Regions from separate parts of the Streptomyces sp. NPDC058145 genome, predicted to be linked through region 3. Evidence: riboswitches for the same ligand, from Rfam matches in the RefSeq annotation. Region 3 holds a riboswitch; each other region holds the start of a gene.

Region 1 (3,264 bases), on a different contig from region 3:
TTGCCCAGGTCGACGGTGAGCAGATGGGCGTGGGTCCGCCCGGCCGCCGCCGTGATGTCGAACTCCCGGTAGGTGACCCCCGGAGCGATCCGCTTGCCCGGTCTGCCGGCCGGTACGGCACCGGCCGGCGCCGCTCCCGTCAGGGCCGCGCCGGCCAGTAGGCCGAACGCCGTGAGAACCGTGAGAACCGATCTGCCCGCCGCCGTCTGCCGCCGAACTCGCGTCACCGCGCCCCCTGATGCCTCGTCAACTGTCACCAGTGCTCAGGGGAAGTGCACCAGACGACGGCGACGTACGGGACGGCTAGGCGTCGACTACGCGAGAACGGGTGAGAAAACGCACGCCCTCGGGTGCCTCCAGCGAGAAACCGCTTCCTCGTCCGGGTACCACGTCCACGATCAGCCGGGTGTGGCTCCAGGCCTCGTACTGGCTCCGTGACATCCAGAAGGTCACGGGCTCCTCGACGCCGTCCACCACCAGCTCGGCCAGCAGCACGTCCGAACCGCCGGTACGGAACTCGCCGTCCGGGTAGCACATGGGGGCGCTGCCGTCGCAGCAGCCGCCCGACTGATGGAACATCAGTGGTCCGTGTTCGGCCCGCAGCCGGCGCACCAGCTCCGCGGCCTGTGGGGTGAGTTCGACGCGGGGCAGTTCCTCTTGCATGGTCACCGTCCTGGAGCACGGGAGCTCGGATCTCATTCAGTCTCACGTGTCGTCAGTGGCGCGTCCAGCGTGCGGGGTTCACGTCCCGGTGCCGCTCAGGCCCGACCCCGGCCCAGCGCCGTCCCCAGCGCCACGTTCCAGCGCCCCGCCCGGCCGGTGAACTCGGTGGCGGTCAGGGGCGGTACGTCGATCCGCCAGAAGGCGGCCTCCGGTGCGCCGAGCACCCGCACCGTCACGGCCCGCACGACCTCCGGCTCGACCACCGCCACCGTGCGGCCCGCGGACCGGGCGGCCTCTTCCAGCCAGCCCCCGACCCGGGCGCACAGAAGGCGCACCGACTCCCCGCCGTGCGGGTTCGCCGCGGGGTCGGCCAGCCACCGGGCCAGCGCCTCCGGCTCCCGGGCGCCGACCTCGTCGAGGGTCCGCCCCCGCCAGCGGCCCATGTCGAGCCCGGCCAGAGCGGGTTCGGCACGTGCGTCGAGACCCAGCGCGGCCGCCGTCTCCCGGCACCGGACGGTGGGGGAGACGAGGACCGGGGCGGCCGGCCGCAGTTCGTCCGCTGCCGACCGGGCGCGCGCGGCGCCGGCCGCCTCGAGTGAGCACCCGTCGTCGAAGCGGGCCTCCCGCACGGCCGGGTTCATCGCCGGTGAGATCAACATCACTCGGGTCGTCATGAGGTCGCTTTCATGGGCAACGGCCCTTTCGGCACGGGGATTTCAAGCGTAGGGCGGCTGCGGGGGCGCACCGCCCCGCACCCGTGCGCCCTTGGCTGCACCCGCGCTTCGCGGTACGTTCGCGACGATATCGACGACGGAATGCGGAAGCCGGTGGGAATCCGGCACGGTCGCGCCACTGTAAGCCCCGTTCACACCACTCCTGGTGCGAGCCGGGCAAGTCAGACCCGCCCGTCGTCCCGTGCACCACCGAGCAGGGACGCGAGTTCCCCAGGAGGTCCTGCCATGGCGCAGTCCGCCGTTCAGCCCAGCACCGACCCCACCGTCATTCCCGCCAAGCTGCCGATCGGCGCCATCGCCCCCTGGGCGGTCTTCTTCGGCGTCCTGATGCTGGTCCTGCTTTACTTCGTCGGCGCCGAACAGGGCGCGACCTCCGTGATGTCCGGCGAGAACGTGCACGAGTGGGTGCACGACGCCCGGCATCTGCTCGGCTTCCCCTGCCACTGACCGGGGCGAGGAAACGTACGAGCTCATGAACTCGGCAACCGTCCGGAATCTGTTGGTGCGTGGCATGCTCGCGGGACTCGCCGCGGGCCTGCTCGCCCTCGTCGTCGCCTACTTCCTCGGTGAGCCGCGGGTCGACTCGGCCATCGCCTACGAAGAGGCGCACTCCCACGAACACGGTATGGAGGCGGTCTCCCGCACGATGCAGTCGACCGCCGGCCTGTCCACCGGCGTGCTGGTCTACGGCATCGCGTTCGGCGGCATCGCCGCGCTCGCCTACTGCTTCGCGCTGGGCCGCATCGGCCGCTTCGGGCCGCGCGCGAGCGCGCTGCTCCTGGCGGCCGCCGGCCTCGTCGCCGTCTACGTCGTGCCCTTCCTGAAGTACCCGGCCAACCCGCCGTCCGTCGGCGACCCCGACACGATCGGCAAGCGCACGACGCTGTACTTCCTGATGATGGTCCTGAGCGTGCTGCTGGCGGTCGCTACGGTGATCCTCGGCAAGCGGCTCGCCCCCCGTCTGGGCAACTGGAACGCGACGGTGGCCGCGGGCGCGTTCTTCCTCCTGGTCGCCGGGCTCGCCTACGCGTTCCTGCCGGCCGTCGACGAGGTCCCCAAGGACTTCTCCCCGAGTCTGCTGTGGCAGTTCCGGCTGGCGGCGCTGGCCGTCCAGGCGACCCTGTGGACCGCTTTCGGGCTGGTCTTCGGCGTCCTGGCGGAACGCGTGCTCACCGCGCAGCGCACGGCCGGCGAGCGGCAGGCCACAGGTCCGCGCGCCCCGGCCGCGCACCACTGAGGTCCCCGGCGCTCCGGCGCGAGGCGTGAGGCGCCGACCCGCTCGCGGGCCGGTGCCTCACGCGTTCGCCGCGGACCCCGCGGCCGTCGTCAGAAGCGGACCGCGGGGCCCTGCTCAGAAGGCGTACCGGACGCGCAGCCAGGGAGCGTGCGCCGCGACGAGCCCGCGCAGCTCGTCCACGGCCCTCGCTTTGACCAGGTGGTCGTAGCGCACGTTCAGCGCCCCGTTCTCGGAGCGTTTGCCCTGCTGGATGCCGGGCTGCCAGAGCATCTCCTCGGCGCGCGGATGCCAGCCGAGGTTCACCTCGTGCAGCTCCCGGTTGTGGGTCAGCATGATCACTTCGGCGGCCGCCTGCCGTTTGACCCGGTCCGGGAGCACGTCGTCGAGCTGGCGGAGCAGCTCGGTCCAGGCCTCCTGCCACCCGGGGCGCAGGACCACGGGGGAGAGGTTGAAGTGCACCTCGTACCCCGCGTCCAGGAAGTCGGCCGCGGCGCCGATGCGCTCGGCCACCGGTGACGTCCGGATGTCCAGCAGCCGGGAGTCCTCGCCGGGCATGACCGAGAAGCGCACGCGGGTGCGGCCCCGCGGATCCAGCGCCAGGAGATCCGGGTTCACGAACTTGGTGGCGAA
Region 2 (3,264 bases), on a different contig from region 3:
GGGGTGCCGATCACGATGTACGGGCTGGACGTCTTCATGCGGGTCGTCGTGCCCGGCACCGATGTGCACCGGCTGCGCGGCAGCGCCGATCCGGGCACCCGGCTGGCCGGGGAACTCCTCGCCCACCGGCCCGCCGCGCAGGGCGGCGCGCCGGAGGCCGAGGAGGCGGGCGGACTCGGTGACGCGGGCGCGGTGTGCGCGGTCGCCGATCCGGGGGGCATCACCACCCGGCGTCTGCCGGTCGAGGTCTCCCTGGCCCCCGGTCCGGCCCGCGGCCAGACGCTCGTCGACCGCCGCCCCCGCCCCGGCGAGTCCGAGATCCACGAGGGCGCCCGCGAACAGGCCCTGGTGGACGTGGCGTTGGAGGTGGACGTGGACCGGTTCGTGAAGCTGTACCTGGAGACCGTCGAAGGGTTTCGGGGTCCGGCGGGGTGAGCCGCGGGGACGGGTCGCGGGCCCGGGGTCAGTCGGACGTCGCCGGGACCCGTGACGCCCAGCGTTCCTCCACCCGCGCCAGCCGCCAGTACGCCAGCGCCGCCGCCCACACCACCACGAACAGCCCGACGATGACGTAGCCGACGCTGTCCAGGTCGAGCCGGGCGATCCAGCCGGTCACGGCGTCGCCCAGGGCGAACTTCTCGTGCAGGACGCCGACCAGCTCGATGGTGCCGATGAAGAAGGCGACGGCGATGGACAGCCCGGTGATCGTGAGGTTGTAGAACACCTTGCGGACCGGGTTGGAGAACGCCCACTGGTAGGCGAAGTTCATGAACGTGCCGTCGAGGGTGTCGAACAGGCTCATCCCGGCGGCGAAGAGCAGCGGCAGGCACAGGACCGCGTACCAGGGCAGTCCGGCCGCCGCGCCCGACCCGGCCATCACCATCAGCGTGACCTCGGTGGCCGTGTCGAAGCCGAGCCCGAACAGGAAGCCCAGCGGGAACATCTGGCCCGGCCGGGAGACCGACCTGGTCAGCCGCCCCAGGACCCGGTTCATGAACCCCCGCGAGTCCAGGTGCTGTTCAAGCGCCCGCTCGTCGTACGTGCCGGACCGCATCGCCCGGAACACCCTCAGGATGCCGGCCAGCGCGACCAGGTTGAGCGCGGCGATGAGGTAGAGGAACGTGCCGGAGATCGTCGTGCCCATGAAGCCGAGTACCTGGTGGGTGCGCGAGTGCTCGTCCATGACCCGGCCGGCGAGCCGGGTGCCGCCCGCGATCAGCAGGGCCAGCAGCACCACCACGCTGGAGTGCCCCAGCGCGAACCAGAAGCCCACCGACACCGGCCGTCTGCCGTCGGCCATCAGCTTGCGGGTGGTGTTGTCGATCGCGGCGATGTGGTCGGCGTCGAAGGCGTGCCGCATGCCGAGGGTGTAGGCGGTGACGCCGAGGCCGACGCCGAAGACGTCCTGGCCGACCTTGTAGTGCCCGGGGGAGACGAGCAGGAACAGCACCCCGAAGGCGACGACGTGCAGGGCGGCGATCACCGCCAGCAGCCCCGCCGTCCTGATCGTGTCCTCGCGTCGCCATCGGAAGGCAGCGGCATCGGCCATCGGATTCACGCTCCAGCACCTCGTGGATCATCTCGTGAGCTGCCGTGGCCGGTCTCCTGGCTTACGGGGTGGTGCGTTCGCCGTCCCTGCCTTCCCAGCCGTACGAACGGCCAGTGGCCCGGCGGATGCCGGACGGGACGGGAACTCCCCGATCACAGTGGCGAGGGCCGCGTCGGCATGGACCCCTGAGGGGCCGTCACCGACTTCCCGAGCACCACGGCCCGCCCACCGTAGGCAGGTGAGCGGTCGTCCGCATAGCCGCGCACCGGCGCAGGTACCCAAGATCACATGAGGAACGACCCCCGCCGTCTCGCAGGCCTTGCGGCTGCCGCGAGCGGCGGGGGTCGTGGGCGCTCAAGCCCTGAGCGCGTGCGCCGCGGGAACGGTCAGCCCTGGGCGCCCCGCTTGCGGCGCGCGAGGAGCACGAACGCGGCGCCGCCGGCGACCAGCACGGCGGCCCCGCCCGCGATCAGCCCCGAGTCGCCGCCGCCACCGGTCTCCGCGAGGTCGCCCCCGTCGTCACCGCCACCGTCCGGCGTGGGTGCGGAGCCGGCCCGCGATGCGGAGGCGGACGGGGCCGGCACGGACTCCGAGGAGGCCGGGGACGGTGCCGCGGACGACTCCGAGGCGCTCGGCGCGGGCGAGTCCTGCGCGGGAGCGCTCGGCGACGGGGACTGCGGCTCCTCAGGGGTGCTGGTGCAGTCCTTCGCGCCGCCGTTCCAGGCCGCGATCAGCTTGTCCTTGATGACCGGGTGGTCCGGGCCCTTGGGCAGGTCCCCGTGCTCGAAGCCGTCGTTCGCGTCGGACTTGCCGTCGAACCTGACCGCGCCCCGGTACAGGTCGATCTGCGCGAAGCAGCCCGCGTCCGGTACCGCGATATCGAGGGAGTCGGTCTCGCCCGGCTTGACGGCCACCGTGTCGAAGTCGACGAAGACCTGCTCGCCGGAGGTGGCGAAGCTCGCGCCGTGGGCGAGGTAGGAGGCGAGTGAGGCGGTGCAGCCGGCGGCGTCCCCGGCGGCGCGGACCTTGACGTGGACCTTGCCGTCCTCGGTCGGCTTGAGGTTCTGGTCGTCCACCTTGACCGAGTCGAAGAAGTTCACGCCGTCCAGCGAGAACTGGCAGCGGTCGGTGCCGGTCTCGGTGCCCGCGCCGGTGCCGGGCGCGTAGTGGCCGCCGGCCTTCCAGCCGTCACCGCCGTGCGCGCCGTGGGCCCAGGCGCCGGAGGCGGCGGCGATCGAGGCGGCGCAGAGGGCGAGTGACGCGGCGCCCGTCCCCAGCAGGCGGCGCGCGGTGACACGTCTGGCTATGGACATGGATATCCCATCGCAGAAGCTCGAGTGAGCGGAAGAAGTCAGAGAGACACGCGGCCCATTGGTCACATGCGCCACAGTGTGAGGCCATGGTGATCGGCCCTGTTGAAACCTGTCAACCTGCGTGAATGCAGGGCTCGTTCATGGAGCCGTCACAACTTCATCACACGGGGAATGATCCACTCCCCATCGCCTGAAGGTTCCCTTTCCGGGCAATGTGGACAGTCTCTGTACTGTCGTCCTTCCCGAAGGGAGCCCGTATGGCAGACCTCTCGTCCCGGAACCCCGACTGGTGGCGCCAGGCCGTCGTCTACCAGGTGTATCCGCGCAGCTTCGCCGACGCCGACGGCGACGGGCTCGGCGACCTCAGGGGAGTCACCCAGCGCCTGAACCACCTCGCCTGGC
Region 3 (3,264 bases):
GCCTGGGCGGAAGGTCGTTCGGCACCTGGATCACCTGGTTCCTGCTCGGCGGCGACCTGTACACGGCGTACACCTTCGTCGCCGTACCGGCGGCGATCTACGCGGCGGGCGCGGCCGGCTTCTTCGCGGTCCCGTACACGATCCTCGTCTACCCGCTGATCTTCACGTTCCTGCCCCGCCTGTGGTCGGTCTCGCACCGCCACGGCTACGTCACGACCTCGGACTTCGTGCGCGGCCGGTTCGGCTCCAAGGGCCTGTCGCTGGCCGTGGCGGTCACCGGCATCCTCGCGACGATGCCGTACATCGCGTTGCAGCTCGTGGGCATCCAGGCGGTGCTGGACGTGATGGGCGTCGGCGGCGGCGAGAGCACCAACTGGTTCGTGAAGGACCTGCCGCTGCTCATCGCCTTCGGCGTGCTGGCCGCGTACACCTACTCGTCCGGGCTGCGTGCCCCCGCCCTGATCGCGTTCGTGAAGGACACGCTGATCTACATCGTCATCGCGGTGGCGATCATCTACATCCCGATCAAGCTGGGCGGGTTCGACGACGTCTTCGCCAAGGCGGGCGACGCCTTCAGCCAGGTCAACCCGGCGACCGGCAAGCCGCGCGGCGCGCTCGCCCCGCCGGAGGCGGGCCAGTGGACGTACGCCACCCTGGCGCTCGGTTCCGCGCTCGCCCTGTTCATGTACCCGCACTCGATCACCGCGACCCTGTCGTCCAGGAGTCGTGAGGTGATCCGCCGCAACACCACACTCCTGCCGCTGTACTCGCTGATGCTGGGTCTGCTGGCCCTGCTCGGCTTCATGGCGATCGCGGCCGGGGTCAAGGTCACCAACGGTCAGCTGGCGATCCCGCAGCTCTTCGAGGACATGTTCCCGGACTGGTTCGCGGGTGTGGCCTTCGCGGCGATCGGCATCGGCGCCCTGGTGCCCGCGGCCATCATGTCCATCGCGGCGGCGAACCTGTTCACCCGCAACATCTACAAGGACTTCATCAAGCCGGACGCCACGCCGAAGGAGGAGACCCGGGTCTCCAAGATCGTGTCGCTGCTGGTGAAGGTGGGCGCGCTGGTCTTCGTCCTGACGATGGACAAGACGGTCGCCATCAACTTCCAGCTGCTGGGCGGCATCTGGATCCTGCAGACCTTCCCGGCCCTGGTCGGCGGCCTGTTCACCCGCTGGTTCCACCGCTGGGCACTGCTCGCCGGCTGGGCGGTCGGCATGGTGTACGGCACGCTCGCCGCGTACGGGGTGGCCTCGCCGACCCAGAAGCACTTCGGCGGCTCCGCGAAGGAGATCCCGGGCATCGGGGAGATCGGCTACATCGGCCTCACGGCGTTCGTGCTCAACGTCGTGGTCACCGTGGTGCTCACCTTCGTCCTGAAGGCCGTGAAGGCCCCGGAGGGCCTCGACGAGACCAGGCCGGAGGACTACACGGCGGACGCGGGCGACCCGGGGGTCGAGGTGGAACTCCCGCCCGCCACCGCGGGAAGCACCCACTAGCGCGACCGGTCACGAACCACCCGACAGCGGGCCGCCGAGGGCACGACCCCCGGCGGCCCGCTGTCATGCGAGTTGACCCTGCGGAGCCACCACAACACGCAACAGGCACAACATGTGGGGGTGACACGGCAGGCTGGCACAAGATGTATGCTCATCCTCGCTGTCGCCCAGGGGAATCCGGTGCGAATCCGGAACTGTCCCGCAACGGTGTACTCGCGTGTTTCCGCACGCCTGTTTCAGTCCGAGGACCTGTCGGCAGCGCGCGCCCGGCCGTCCGGTCCGGGTGCTCATCGACGTCCGGGCCTCGCGGAATGGGCCGGGGACGCGACGCCGTGCGCGCTCGCGCTGCCCCCTGCTCTCCGCAAGGCCCCGTGCCGAGCGAGGGAGAGCCCCACGTGACCATCGCGCCAGCCGACCCGGCTTCAGTCATCCCGGCGAGCGGAGCCCCGGTGGAGACCGACGGTCCCGGTGCCGCGCTGCTGCGGACCCTGACCGAGCTGACCGCCGACCTCCCCCACGCCGACCCCGGCCGGGTCGCCGCGGCCGCGCTGCGCGGCCGGTCCGCCCGGGCCGACGAGGCGGAGTTGCGCGAGCTGGCCACCGAGGCGGCCGCCGGCCTCATCTCCGAGGACCCCGCCTACTCCCGGCTGGCCGCCCGGCTGCTGACCATCTCCATCCGCGCCGAGGCCGCCTCGCAGGGCGTCACGTCCTTCACCGGGTCCGTCGCCGTGGGCCACCGTGAGGGCCTTGTCGCCGACCGGACCGCGGAGTTCGTACGGCTGCACGCCGAACGGCTCGACACGCTGGTCGACACGGCGGCCGACGACCGCTTCGGCTACTTCGGCCTGCGCACGCTGCACAGCCGCTACCTCCTCCGCCACCCCATCACCCGCGAGGTGATCGAGACGCCCCAGTACTTCCTGCTGCGCGTCGCCGCCGGACTGGCCGAGGACGACACCGCCCGCTCCGTGGACGAAGTCGCCGCGCTGTACGGGCTGATGAGCCGGCTCGACTACCTGCCCTCCTCCCCCACCCTCTTCAACTCCGGCACCCGGCATCCGCAGATGTCGTCCTGCTACCTCCTCGACTCCCCGCTGGACGAGCTGGACTCCATCTACGACCGCTACCACCAGGTAGCCCGCCTCTCCAAGCACGCCGGCGGCATCGGCCTCTCGTACTCCCGTATCCGCAGCCGCGGTTCGCTGATCCGGGGCACCAACGGGCACTCCAACGGGATCGTGCCGTTCCTGAAGACGCTGGACGCCTCGGTGGCCGCGGTGAACCAGGGCGGCCGGCGCAAGGGCGCGGCCGCGGTGTACCTGGAGACCTGGCACTCCGACATCGAGGAGTTCCTGGAGCTGCGCGACAACACCGGTGAGGACGCCCGCCGTACGCACAACCTGAACCTCGCGCACTGGATCCCGGACGAGTTCATGCGCCGGGTCAACGCCGACGAGCGGTGGTCGCTGTTCTCCCCGGCGGACGTGCCGGAGCTGGTCGACCTGTGGGGCGAGGAGTTCGACGCCGCGTACCGCAGGGCGGAGGCCGCCGGGCTCGCGAAGAAGACGATGCCCGCCCGGGACCTGTACGGCCGCATGATGCGCACCCTCGCGCAGACCGGCAACGGCTGGATGACCTTCAAGGACGCCGCCAACCGCACCGCCAACCAGACGGCGACCGCGGGCCATGTCGTGCACTCCTCCAACCTGTGCACCGAGATCCTGGAGGTCACCGACGACGGCGAGACCGCGGTCTGCAACCT

Evidence for each region. Region 3 has a riboswitch for cobalamin ahead of ACFVVO_RS03690 (ribonucleoside-diphosphate reductase subunit alpha). Riboswitches for the same ligand answer to the same signal wherever they lie in the genome.
Region 1: another riboswitch for cobalamin. It lies ahead of ACFVVO_RS09100 (CbtB-domain containing protein); the one in region 3 lies ahead of ACFVVO_RS03690 (ribonucleoside-diphosphate reductase subunit alpha).
Region 2: another riboswitch for cobalamin. It lies ahead of ACFVVO_RS10585 (HoxN/HupN/NixA family nickel/cobalt transporter); the one in region 3 lies ahead of ACFVVO_RS03690 (ribonucleoside-diphosphate reductase subunit alpha).

The regions. Positions count from the first base shown of each region.
Region 1 is NZ_JBHVUH010000003.1:491,455-494,718, reverse strand. Features, by position in the region: gene ACFVVO_RS09115 (phosphodiester glycosidase family protein) at 1-227, opposite strand, end outside; gene ACFVVO_RS09110 (DUF779 domain-containing protein) at 304-663, opposite strand; gene ACFVVO_RS09105 (histidine phosphatase family protein) at 759-1,337, opposite strand; cobalamin riboswitch at 1,436-1,587, shown strand; gene ACFVVO_RS09100 (CbtB-domain containing protein) at 1,623-1,844, shown strand; gene ACFVVO_RS09095 (CbtA family protein) at 1,870-2,634, shown strand; gene ACFVVO_RS09090 (spore photoproduct lyase family protein) at 2,749-3,264, opposite strand, start outside.
Region 2 is NZ_JBHVUH010000004.1:128,947-132,210, reverse strand. Features, by position in the region: gene ACFVVO_RS10590 (nucleoside hydrolase) at 1-435, shown strand, start outside; gene ACFVVO_RS10585 (HoxN/HupN/NixA family nickel/cobalt transporter) at 464-1,549, opposite strand; cobalamin riboswitch at 1,578-1,783, opposite strand; gene ACFVVO_RS10580 (LAETG motif-containing sortase-dependent surface protein) at 1,936-2,862, opposite strand; gene ACFVVO_RS10575 (glycoside hydrolase family 13 protein) at 3,120-3,264, shown strand, end outside.
Region 3 is NZ_JBHVUH010000001.1:791,328-794,591, reverse strand. Features, by position in the region: gene mctP (monocarboxylate uptake permease MctP) at 1-1,502, shown strand, start outside; cobalamin riboswitch at 1,620-1,774, shown strand; gene ACFVVO_RS03690 (ribonucleoside-diphosphate reductase subunit alpha) at 1,898-3,264, shown strand, end outside.